Regions from separate parts of the Glaciecola sp. SC05 genome, predicted to be linked through region 2. Evidence: predicted binding sites of a transcription regulator. Region 2 holds the regulator's gene; each other region holds the start of a gene.
What was found. The regulator FNR, encoded in region 2, switches genes on or off when oxygen is low (the NO sensors DNR and NnrR bind a similar motif). The targets are predictions, from matches to a motif close to TTGATCTAGATCAA.

Region 1: a site for FNR is predicted at 1,768-1,781, ahead of AB9H30_RS04650 (MBL fold metallo-hydrolase RNA specificity domain-containing protein). Genes of this name have one in related genera too.
Region 3: a site for FNR is predicted at 2,036-2,049, ahead of atpD (F0F1 ATP synthase subunit beta). Genes of this name have one in related genera too.

What each region holds. Positions count from the first base shown of each region.
Region 1 is NZ_JBGIYY010000003.1:306,083-310,274, forward strand. It holds gene AB9H30_RS04645 (carboxymuconolactone decarboxylase family protein) at 1-252, shown strand, start outside; gene AB9H30_RS04650 (MBL fold metallo-hydrolase RNA specificity domain-containing protein) at 302-1,705, opposite strand; gene AB9H30_RS04655 (HlyD family secretion protein) at 1,892-2,857, shown strand; gene AB9H30_RS04660 (ATP-binding cassette domain-containing protein) at 2,854-3,792, shown strand; gene AB9H30_RS04665 (ABC transporter permease) at 3,789-4,192, shown strand, end outside.
Region 2 is NZ_JBGIYY010000002.1:191,050-195,241, forward strand. It holds gene ttcA (tRNA 2-thiocytidine(32) synthetase TtcA) at 1-231, opposite strand, end outside; gene uspE (universal stress protein UspE) at 378-1,283, opposite strand; gene fnr (fumarate/nitrate reduction transcriptional regulator Fnr) at 1,406-2,143, opposite strand; gene AB9H30_RS02685 (sulfite exporter TauE/SafE family protein) at 2,170-2,838, opposite strand; gene ccoS (cbb3-type cytochrome oxidase assembly protein CcoS) at 2,831-3,097, opposite strand; gene AB9H30_RS02695 (heavy metal translocating P-type ATPase) at 3,105-4,192, opposite strand, start outside.
Region 3 is NZ_JBGIYY010000022.1:34,177-38,368, forward strand. It holds gene AB9H30_RS17030 (c-type cytochrome) at 1-416, opposite strand, end outside; gene AB9H30_RS17035 (Crp/Fnr family transcriptional regulator) at 646-1,344, shown strand; gene AB9H30_RS17040 (hypothetical protein) at 1,476-1,943, opposite strand; gene atpD (F0F1 ATP synthase subunit beta) at 2,251-3,714, shown strand; gene AB9H30_RS17050 (F0F1 ATP synthase subunit epsilon) at 3,704-4,153, shown strand.

The DNA.
Region 1 (4,192 bases), on a different contig from region 2:
GCCGTTGCGCCTAACGCTTTGGATCGCAAAACAAAAGAACTAATTGCTCTAAGCATCGCTATTGCTGTGCGATGCAATGGCTGTATTGCGTTTCATGTGCATGATGCCCTAAAAGCTGGAGCAAACCGTCAAGAAGTCGTTGAAACTATAGGCGTTGCGATAATGATGGGGGGCGGGCCGTCAATGGTTTACGGCTGTGAAGCTTTAGAAGCCTTGGATCAATTTGAGAAAGAACAAGATCTACCCTTGTAGCGTCCATCAATGTAGCTAGCTAGTGACTTTTCGACTGTTTATAAGGGCTTTAAAACGCAATCGACTCCCCTTTTTGCGGTACACGAGCACGTATATTTAACTCTCTATATAAGCGATTGCTTAATGCATCTAGCGCAGGAGGTTCGCCATGCACCAGCACCACGCTAGGATGACTTTCGAATGCTGCCACCCACTCCACCAGTTGATCTTGTCCGGCATGCGCTGAAAAACCACCCAGAGTTTCAATTTGGGCTTTCACCGCATATTGTTCGTTGAATATTTTAATCGACGAACGCCCGTCAACTAGCAACCGGCCGAGAGTGCCGTTGGCTTGATACCCACAAAAAATGACAGTGTTACGGCTGTCCCAAATGCGCTGCTTAAAATGATGCCGAATGCGTCCACCTGTGCACATACCGCTGCCGGCGATGATAATTGCACCTTTTTTGATGCGATTAATGGCTATGGACTCTTCCACGCTGACCGATAAATATAGATTAGGAATGAAGTCTTTCAGGATTGACTCTGCCTCAGGCGTGGCGCCCTGAATTTCTTGTTGATCTAAGCTGCGAAACCACTTGTCGTATACTCTAGTTACTTCAATAGCCATTGGGCTGTCTAAGGCTACCTGCCAATTTGAAAGCAGACCTTGATTATGTAACATACCCAAGTAAAACAATATTTCTTGGGTACGCCCTACGGCAAACGCAGGAATCAAAATATTGCCGCCTCGAGCATGGGTTTCAATTAGGATTGCTTTTAGTTGATCTAATGTATCCTCAATTTTTTTATGATTGCGGTCACCATAAGTGCCTTCCATCATCACGATATTCGCATCGGTAATCACTGCAGGGTCTTTCATCAATACTGCATTTTTATTACCTAAGTCTCCTGAAAAGACTAATTTCTTATGCGTGCCATTTTCCTCAATAAACAGCTCAACAATTGCTGAGCCTAGAATATGGCCTGCGTCTTTAAAGTTTACAGTCAAGCCTTTGCATATTTGCGCTTGGTGATTGTACTTCACCCCTTTACATAAACTTAATGCTTTATCGACATCTTCGTCTGTATACTCTGGCAAAAGAGCCGACTTTCCTTTTCTTGCTCGACGCAAGTTTTCCTTCTCTAAATCACCTAAGTAAATACTGGCTGAGTCTTTTAACATGATGTCGAGCAATCCGGCTGTCGCATCAGAGCAATAAATGGTGCCCTCAAATCCTTCACTTACTAACTTGGGCAACATACCACAATGATCTAAGTGCGCATGAGAAAGCACAACAGCTGAAATAGAAGCGGGGTCAAAATCAAAAACTTCCTTTTGAATACGCTTAATGCTGCTGCCCCCTTGATGCATACCGCATTCGAGTAAAACTTTTCCAAAAACCTCTGACTCCAGCAAATGACAAGAACCTGTCACCTCTTGTGCGCCGCCGTGGAAAGTAATGGTTGCCATCTCATCATTCTCTTTTGAATTATATCCTTACGATAACTATATTGGTAAATAGCGTCCCAATGTTGATCCGCGTCAACTCTTTCAAAAGTACTTTGCCTAAAGTATACGCGGTACTAGCCACGTTTCATCGCCTCAAAATCGTAAAAGCGTTTGCTTAAAGCGATTCTCAACTAATGGACAGATAAAATGAAAAAACACACCACATTTAGATGGCTAGCCATTGGTCTTATTCCCATTCTATTGTCGCTCATTTCTTGCAACAAGCAATCTACAGGCACCGCTTTAGGCACGCTAGAAAGAGACCGCATTGCGCATACGGCAACAGCAAATGAAGTTATAATTGCTTTGCCGATCCCTCAAGGTAGCAAGGTAAAGGCAGGCGATATTTTGGTAAGCTTAGATAACCGTCAACAGACTGCAATAGTCGCGATAACGAAAGCTCATGTTGCAGAAGCGCACGCTAATTTAGATAAACTTCGCAACGGTGCACGAGCTGAAGAAGTTGCCGCCGCTAGCGCCAAACTTGAAGGAGCAAAAGCTGCACTTATTGAGAGTGAAGCTGCCTATGTTAGAGCCAAAAACCTCATCGAAAAACGGCTAGTTAGTCAAGCTGCCCTAGACCAAGCAGTCGCCGCTAAAGACTCTAATGCGGCATCAGTTGAGGCAGCCAAAGAGGCCTTACTAATACTCACTAACGGCACACGTCCAGAGGATTTGGCGATTGGCGAAGCAAACCTAGCGGTTACGCTTGCTGCACTCGCAAGCGAAAATAAAAAACTCGAGGACCTTACAGTGCTTTCGACACGTGATGGCATACTCGATAACCTACCGTGGAACCTTGGTGAAAGAGTTACATTAGGCAGCCCCGTTGCCATTGTACTTGCCGGAAAAGCCCCTTATGCACGGATTTATGTGCCTGAGCCATATCGCGTTAGAATCAGCGTTGGTGACAGCTTAAGCATGCGGGTTGACGGTTTGACACAAGCCATCACGGGCACTGTGCGCTGGATATCCAGCGAGCCCGCATTTACCCCTTATTACGCGCTAAATCAAGAAGAGCGGGCACGGCTTATGTATTTAGCAGAAGTTCAACTACCCGATAGCTATAGCGACCTACCTAATGGTATTCCCGTGCAGGTAAGCTTACCGTGAATAAGGCGTCAAGCAGTGAGTTAGCGATTAATGCCAAGCAACTTAGCCGCAGTTTTGGTGAATTAAACGCCATAGATCAACTCAATCTACACGTTGAAAAAAACACGATTTATGGCTTTCTGGGCCCAAACGGATGTGGCAAAACCACGGCGATCAGAATGTTTACTGGCCTGCTCAAACCAAGCTCAGGCGAAGTCGAGGTATTAGGCCTGCAGTTGCCCAAAGACGCCGAAAAATTAAGGCATAGAATGGGTTATATGACCCAAAAATTCTCGTTGTATAACAATTTAACCGTTAAAGAAAACCTGCAGTTTGTCGCCAAAATATATGGCATTGCCGGTAAGGCACAAACATCCCGCATTGCAGAATTGCTATCAGTTTACGGACTCACTCAAAAGCAGAGTCAGATGGCGGGCAGCATGAGCGGTGGGCAAAGACAGCGATTAGCCTTAGCGGCAGCCACACTGCACAAACCCGAAATACTATTTTTAGACGAACCCACTTCGGCTGTCGACCCAGAAAACCGCCGAGATTTTTGGGAGAAGTTATTTGATTTGTGCGACCAGGGCACAAGCATTTTGGTGTCTACCCACTATATGGATGAGGCCGAACGCTGCCACAAACTGGCCATATTAGAAGATGGTATTAAGCGGGCTGATGACGCGCCTGCAAAGTTGATGGCGAATATGGCAGCTAGCGTGATAGAAATAAAAGCAACTGGCCTTCGCACGCTAAAGACTCAACTCATGCAACTCCCCGAGATAATTAGCGCGGCACAATTAGGCAGTAGCCTACGGGTCCTGGTTAAAGATACCCTTGATTCGCCCCTGCAATACATCCAGCAGCAAACCAATATTCCAGTTGAGCAACTCAATATTGTACGCCCAAGCTTAGAAGACGTGTTTATCACCTGCACAGGAGATAGCCGTCAGTGATCGCCAGCATATACCGTATCCAAGCCATCTTTTTCAAAGAGCTAATTCAATTAAGGCGCGACCGGATGACTTTCTCCATGATAGTGATGATCCCGCTAGTGCAACTGATGCTGTTTGGCTATGCAATTAATACCAATGTGCGTCATGTGCCGGTAGCCGTGGTCGATTATAGTCAAACGGCTATGAGTCGAGTGTTACTGCAAACCATTGAAGCGACTCAAGTAGTTGAAATTATTCAACAACATACTGATCTAAAAAGTGCTCAAAATGCCCTTGAGCAAGCCGAAATACGCGCCATTTTGATCATTCCTAATGATCTCTCTCAACGGCTCGCTCGTCACCCAAGTGCGGGCTTTGGCCTGCCTGCTGCGAGCGACGAAGAAACCAGCCGCCCGATTGC
Region 2 (4,192 bases):
TTGCTTTTGGTCTAAATTGACCGCAATAATCGAAAACTGAATGGGAGCAATACGCTGCAGATAAAGCAGTATGTCGAGCATAGTGTAACTGTCTTTGCCGCCTGACAAGCAAACCATGATGCGGTCACCGTCTTCAATCATATTGAAATCGGCGATGGCTTTGCCCACTTCACGACGAAGCCGCTTTTGCAGTTTATTAAAATTGTATGTAGCTTTTGGCTTAACTGACATAGTCTGTGCTTTATCCGTATTAAAAACATTGAGTAAAATGAAAACGCCGCAAGTATACGAAATTTGCGGCGTTTTTTCATCTACTGCATGCGTGAATATTGCGCGCAAATCGATAGAAAGCTAGTCAGCGTGGTCAAATATCCAATTCATTGAACCTGCGGCTTTATCACTAGCGTGTCACAGTTGACTCTATCTATAATATGTTCCGCAGTATTGCCTAACAGGGCTGCTGAAATTCCTCTGCGGCCAACTGAACCCAAAACTAGTAACTCTGCATCGAGCTTATCACAAAGGCCGGGCACAACATCTTCAGGTAAGCCTTCGCTAACATGTATATTTTGATCTGGTAATTTGTGCAGTTTGGCAATTGCCTTCACTTCTTTCTCATGTTTTGCTTGGATATCAAGGTTGTATGCCTGAGCGTTAAAACTTGGTACCTCTATCGCAACATGCATAGGTGCGCCGGCAAAAGTGTTGGCTAAATGTAAGCTACCCTTTACCAGTTGTGATAAATCTGCGCTGATCTGAGTGACTCGCTCACTTAATAGATTATGCACTTTGTCATTTGTATCTATGCTGATAGCAGCCACTATGTTGCCGTTTTCAGGCCAGTCGTGGTTTTTAACCATCAATACATTCATGGGGCTGAAGCGCAGCAGATGCCAATCATTCGGAGTAAATATTTTTTGAGCGATTTTATTGTGTTCTTTGCAACTTTTTACAATTAAATCACAGTGTTCGTGAGTTGCGGTATCAATGATCCCGCGATATAGCGATTTATGCCAAACTGATTTAATCTCTACATTCACCGCCCCACATTTGTTTATATACTGATTCATGGCCTTAACTTGACCATTCATCAATGCGGCCTTCATATCCACGCGTTGGTCAGTGCTCAGAAAGTTCGTCATATCGTAGGTTTCATCATAAATACAGCTGACTAACAGAATATTTGCATGCAGTTTATTGGCTAGGAAACAGGCTCTGTCAAAAGCCGGTTGAACATCATGATAGGGGTCAAATACCACTAAAATTCGTGAACAGTTAAACATATGTGCTCTCCACTGATGGTTATAGCTCTAGGGTTTGTTGATCTTAGTATAAAACACAATAAAAAAGGTGGTCAGCATCTGCATGCCGCCACCTTGTGTTAGATCAATGAAGGGTTAAAAAGTTAATTAGATGCCGAAAAAGACATTTCACTTTCAGGCATACGCTGCCTGACACCATCAAAATCCACTATGCTAATGAGTTTGCCATCTACTTTAATTAAACCCTCTTTTTGAAAGCGGGTGAGCAAGCGACTTATAGTTTCGACGGTTAAACCCAAATAATTGCCAATTTCGTTACGGGTCATCGATAGATTAAACTGTTTGGCTGAGTAACCGCGTTCGTCAAAGCGTTTCGATAAATCGTTAATGAAATGCAACAAGCGCTCTTCAGCGCTGCGTTTACTTAACAGCATCATCAGATCATGGTCGTGTTTGATTTCAGCACTCATGAAACGCATGATTTGTTTACGTAATGCAGGGTAACGCTCAGATACTGCGTCTAATGTGTCGTAGGGCAATTCACACACCATCGCCGTTTCAAGAGCTTGGGAGTAGCTTTGATGCATATTGTCTTTTAAAGCATCAAAACCGATAATGTCGCCGGGAAAATGAAAGCCCGTAATTTGTTCAACGCCGTCTTTATCACTAATGTATGACTTAAATGAGCCAGAACGCACTGCATATAGGGAATGAAAGACCTGACCAGCTTTGACAAGTTTGTCGTGCTTATGAAGAGGGCGCTTACGTTCGATAATATCGTCAAGGCTTTCTAATTCAGTCTTGCTTAGACTTACCGGTAAACAAAGGTGGCTAAAACTGCAACTTTGGCAGTGGATGGAGAGCTCGGCACTATTGCCCATCGCTACACTCCTTATAAATATTTAGATCATGTTATACCTTGAATTATTGGCAAAATCAAAACAAATGCGAAAAGAATTAGACTAATGGCTATAATATTTCTCGTTAACTTATGTTGCAGTAATGGCACTAAAAAGCTGGCTCCCAGGCTTGTAGCAATCAGCGCTGGAAAGGTGCCTAGTCCAAATAGCAGCATAAACAACGCACCGTTTAATGCGCTTCCCGAAGCTAATGACCAAGTTAATGCGGTGTAAACTAGCCCACAGGGAAGCCAGCCCCAAACCATGCCGTAAGCGAGGGCATAGCCCGGATGTTTAAAAGGTAACAGCTTTTTTGACAGTGGCTGTATTTTACGCCACAGATGACCGCCGATCCGCTCAAAATACGACAAACCTTTCCACCAGTTACTAATATAAAGAGCTAGAAGAATCAAAAACGACGCACTGACCAAGGTTAGAATAGGTAAAGTCGTAGTCATACTGCTACTGGCGATAGCCCCTAGATAACCTGTGAATGCGCCAGCCACGCTATAGGACAAAATCCGGCCGACATTGTAGGCAACAATATAGAAACTCGGTGATGCTTGTTTAGGGATTGCAAACGTAAATGCGCTTGCTATGCCTCCGCACATGCCGATGCAATGAACACCGCCAGCTAAGCCCATCAAAAATGCTGATAGCAGGCCAATTTCAGTCATTTGACTCAGTAGACTTGAGGGTATTCTGTTTTTGGGGTTTTGCTGCTATGTCTGCTCCGCTGGAGGCTTGGCCTTGCTCTGGCTCTGCTTTTACAGCCACATCAACATCAGATTTTTTAATGTCGTCATCAAATAAGATGCTGTAGCCCTGACGTTCTAGATCGTCAAATTGATTGGATTTTACCGCCCAAAAAAACACTCCAATTGCAATAGATACAATAATGATGGCCAGTGGGATTAAAACAAATATGATACTCATCGCAGTATTATCGCATTAAACGAGTGGAATTATATACCACTATTATTGAACTTAAGGACATCCCTAAAGCTGCCTGCCAAGGAGTTAATACGCCCATAACGGCAAATGGTAACACTGATATGTTATAGCCGAGCGCCCACGCAATGTTCTGTTTGATTTTTCGTTTAGTCCGCGCTGCCATCGTCAGCACGTCATTAAGCGCGGTTAACTTGGTATTGAGCAAGACAATATCGGCGGCATTCTTGGCTAAATCAGATGCATTGCCTACCGCAATAGATACGTCAGCGGCGGCCAATACAGGTGCATCATTAATGCCGTCACCAAGCATTATCATCGACTTACCTAGTGCCTGTTGCTGTTTAATATAGGCGAGTTTCGCTTCGGGTGGACAGGCGCCAATGGCATTGGGAATATTGAGCTGCTCTGCAATATGACTGACATTCACCTGTGCATCACCACTTAGAATACTCAAATTGAACTGTTTAATGTTAGCTAATACTTGTTTCACGTCGTCTTTTATTGTGTCAGTAAGCCAAAAGGCCGCAACAACTTGATGCTCGATAGCCAGCAACACATTCGCGCCCTCCCATTCAGACGTATCTTGTTGACCAGTTTGGCTCAGTACAAACTTTTTAGACCCTATATAACATTGATGAGCGTTGACTGTAGCCGATATTCCTTTGCCAATTTCTATCTGATACTGCTCGATATTGAAACCAAACTCAGCAAAGGGTTCGGTAAATGCTTTAGCTATTGGATGCTCCGAGCGAGTTTCTAAAAAACTGGCTAAAGCCAATAAGTAATTATGAGGGGGATTGTTAGACTTACCTTCGCCACCTAGCGGCGGATTGATGCGCTTAGGCGAAGTGGAGAGCCACTGTTGGCTAATAGAAAATGCGCCTTGTGTAAGGGTGCCTGTTTTATCAAACACAATATCGGTGGCATGCGTGACTTGTTCTAGCGCGTCGGAGCGTTTTAGCAATATTCCTAATTTATTAAGTTTTGCCATTGCACAGGTCAAAGCAGATGGGGTGGCTAATCCTAAGGCACATGGACAAGTCGCAATCAATACTGAAATCGTAATCCAAAATGCAT
Region 3 (4,192 bases), on a different contig from region 2:
ACGCGATATTCAGGTTGCAAAAATGCAACAATATCTATGAGCTCCGTTACCGTCATAACATCATTATAGTTTTGCATAAGTGATTCACCGGTATCTTCGTTAGTAGTTTCCCACTTTGGGCCTTTTGATATGCGATGTGAAGGATTGATGATACTGGTAACAAGTTCGGCGTATGTCGTTATCTTGGGTGAAGCGCCACCCAACCTTATTTTTGTTGTGAGTGGACTGTCAATGGTGCTGTCGTCCATACCATCTAAAGTGTGACAGGCCATACATTGATGTTTTATAAAAACCAGTTTGCCTGCATCAACATTGCCTTCAGGAAGGCTAAATCCAGTTGGTGAGTCTGCACCTTTTCCACATCCCATCAAGAGCGCTATTAAGCTAGCAATAATGCATATATTGACTTTATTCATACTATTTCTCCTAGTCTTTATTGAGTTTCGTAGAATGATAAATTAAGCCTACATCAAGCTTCGTTTCAAAATTTGACGCGGGTCAAATAAGCTATTGTATTTCTGTGATTTCGAATAAGTAGTAGCCACAATTGCTTAAGTACAACTCCGAATATTCAGTAGATAGGGCTTGCTATAAGATGGCTAGAAATGACTGGTAAATGCCTTAGTTGTTTGCAAGGAGACAAATATGAATCATGCTGTAATCGAGAGAAAGCAAGAGAATAAGCAACAGATACATACTGCTCTAACGAGTTTGAATAGGCATGTTCAGTGCGAACCCACCGTTAACTTTTGTTCGCACAAAATATTTCAAAAGAAAGATGCATTGTATCGGGCGGGGGACCGTTTTGATGGCATCTATATGTTGCGGTCGGGCTCGGCTAAATCGGTGATTCATTCAAGCGACGGCGAACAGTATGTAGGAAACTTCTTACTGCCTGGCGACCTCATTGGGCTTGATGGATTCAGTCAGCATAGCTACAAGTGTAGCGTGGTTTTTTTAGAAACCAGTAGCGTCGTATTTTATAAAGAAGCGGATATCTACAAACTGCTTCAAAACTCAGACGTTTTTAGAACCGATTTGCTGCAACAAATGAGCACAGCATTAGTGCTTGAAGAAGAAAGGCAGTTGGCGCGCAGAGAGTTCTCAAGCAAGCAAAGAGTGGCGGCATTTTTACTTAATTATGCACAGCGCCTTAAATCTTGCGACTTGAGTCATGAAGCTTTTACCCTCACCATGTCGCGCACCGATATTGCAAATCATACCGGTATGGTGATCGAAACGGTAAGTAGAGTATTTAGACAGCTTGAACAAGAGAATTTGATTGCATTCAAACATCGTTATTTACGCATAGTCAACAAAGCGGGATTGCAAGAACTATTATGACCACCCCATAGTGGCAACAAGTTGAGTAAACGTTCGATGATTTTTCCCTTAGTTATTTTGCATTTGCTTGCATCACACTCTCGTTTGCTATGCCTTATTTTGGTAAATAAATGGTCGCTTGTGGCTAAGGCTTACCTATTTATGGAATGGCAGTTTGTGCATCCCCCTGCGACTTTGCCTGCATAATAGTAGTTTGGGTTTTGCAATGATGCTGCGTTTCTTGCCTGATCAACTTTAGCCGCAAAACTTTGCATTTGTTCTTGTAGCTTTGGATGATTTCCACCAGGCGATCCTTCCTTGAGCTTTGATGCAGTTCTTTCCATACCTTTTAATGCAATTATTACTCGTTCACGCTGCAATTCTACGCCACTTTCATTTGGTTCATAAAAATCACTTAGCGCACTGTCAAGTAGCACCATTTGCTGGGCTAATTTTGACATGTCAGAGCGAAGCTCAGCAGGCTGTGTATATTTAAAATCGGGCGGATAGGTCACTTTTCGTATCGATTCTGAAAATTGATTGCTACAGGCCGCAATGAACATTGCACAAGTGATCCCGACTATTGTGCCTGTACACCTTTTGATCGTTTGTAATCGCATGTTATATGACCTCAATAAAGGTAGTTTGCTGAACGTTTGAAGCGTTGAACACTTTATGTTTGAGGATAGTAGCAAACAGCTATCGGTCTTTTTTGATCAATATCAAAAATAAGCTCAAGGACTTAACTCACTTTTTTAGCCTGATAGAACCTGTTAATTGCTATTGCATTTTTGACATGCGTCAAACTCATCTTAATAGGGTGCTATATGATCATATTATGTTGATCTTGATCTTGATCTTGATGTTGATGTCGATGTCGAACGGTAAATATTAATCGCCGATCAGTGCCAGTTACAAAGTGAGACAATGAATAAACCGAGTAATACTACTTCCCAAAATCCTCAACCTGATATTGATGTAATAACAGTCGCACAAGGTGAGGTTATTGCCGTGCGCGGCAGTGTAGTGGATGTCATGTTCACCGGTAAGCTGCCTGCAGTTCGAAATTTACTCAAATTAGAAAAGAGCGATGATGGCAATGCCGCTATATTGCTTGAGGTACAAACGCAGTTAGATGCAAAGCGAGTAAGGGCGATTGCTTTAACACCAACGGCCGGCCTTAGCAGAGGAGCGGCTATTCAGGATACTGGCGGCCCACTTACAGCACCAGTTGGTCCCGAAATTTTGTCTCGCATGTTTGATGTGTTTGGCAATGCGATAGACCAGTTGCCGCAGCCTAAAAATGTTGAATGGCGCTCAGTGCATAACGTTCCGCCGCTGTTGTCTTCACGCTCTACAAAAACAGAAGTGTTTAGCACTGGCATTAAAGTCATCGACTTATTGGTGCCATTAGAGCGAGGCGGAAAAACAGGGCTTTTTGGCGGTGCAGGTGTGGGTAAAACAGTCCTGTTAACGGAAATGATCCACAACATGATAGGTCATCACAATGGCGTAAGTATATTTTGTGGGATTGGCGAAAGGTGTCGCGAAGGAGAAGAGTTACATCGGGAAATGAAAGAGGCCGGAGTGCTTAAGGACATGGTAATGCTGTTTGGGCAAATGAACGAATTACCCGGTAGCCGATTTAGGGTAGGGCATGCGGCATTGACCATGGCAGAGTATTTTCGAGACGACGAACAACGCGACGTACTTCTATTAGTAGACAACATTTTTCGTTTCATTCAGGCTGGCTCTGAAGTTTCTGGTTTGATGGGCCAGATGCCATCTAGACTTGGGTATCAACCCACATTAAGCACAGAGCTTGCGCAGCTAGAAGAGCGAATTGCAAACACCGAGGCAGGCGCTATTACCTCGATACAAGCGGTATATGTGCCTGCTGATGACTTTACCGATCCGGCTGCAGTGCATACTTTTTCGCATTTATCGGCATCGATTGCACTGTCGCGAAAGCGCGCTAGCGAAGGACTTTTTCCAGCAGTTGATCCACTGCAATCACATTCAAAAATGTTAACGCCCAGTATTGTTGGCGAGCGTCATTACCACTTAGCGCAATTGGCTCGTCAAACATTAGCTAAATATGAAGACTTAAAAGACATCATCGCTATGTTGGGCTTAGAACAGCTATCTCAAAACGACCGTAAAGTGGTGTCACGAGCTAGACAATTAGAGCGATTTTTAACCCAGCCGTTTTTTACCACCGGACAATTTAGTGGCATGCAGGGCGCAACGGTTAGCCTTGAGGATACCCTAGACGGTTGCGAACGCATTCTAAACGATGAGTTCAGCACCTATTCAGAAAGTGCTCTTTATATGATTGGGCGCGTAGATGAGGCAAACAAGACTAAAGAGCAGCCGACCAATGCTGAATAGCGCTGATACTAAAGTCATATCAAACTCAGAAAAAGAAACCCTTCAACTGATGCAACTGCAGATACTCTTGCCCTCAAAAATATTTGCAAACTATGAGGGCATAAAAAGTGTTGTTATTGAGACGCCAGATGGCGCTTTTGGCCTGCTACCAAATCGCAGAGACTTTGTTGCGAGCCTCGAGCCTGGCATTTTAACTTTTACACTACAGAATCAAGCAGCTAGGTACCTAGCGGTTGACGAAGGCATCGCAATAAAAGAAGGTCACAAGATATATGTGTCGGTTCGAAATGCACATGCAGGCAGCGATTTACTGCAATTAAAACAATTAGTACAAAGCGAATTTATGTCGCTAAGTGAGCAAGATAGAGAGCTCAAGGCGGTATTAGCTCGTTTGGAAAGCGGCTTTATGCGCGGTTTTAAATCACTGAAGTCTCGGTGAATTTACACAGGGTTTGCATTGAAGGTTATAGCTCTGTTT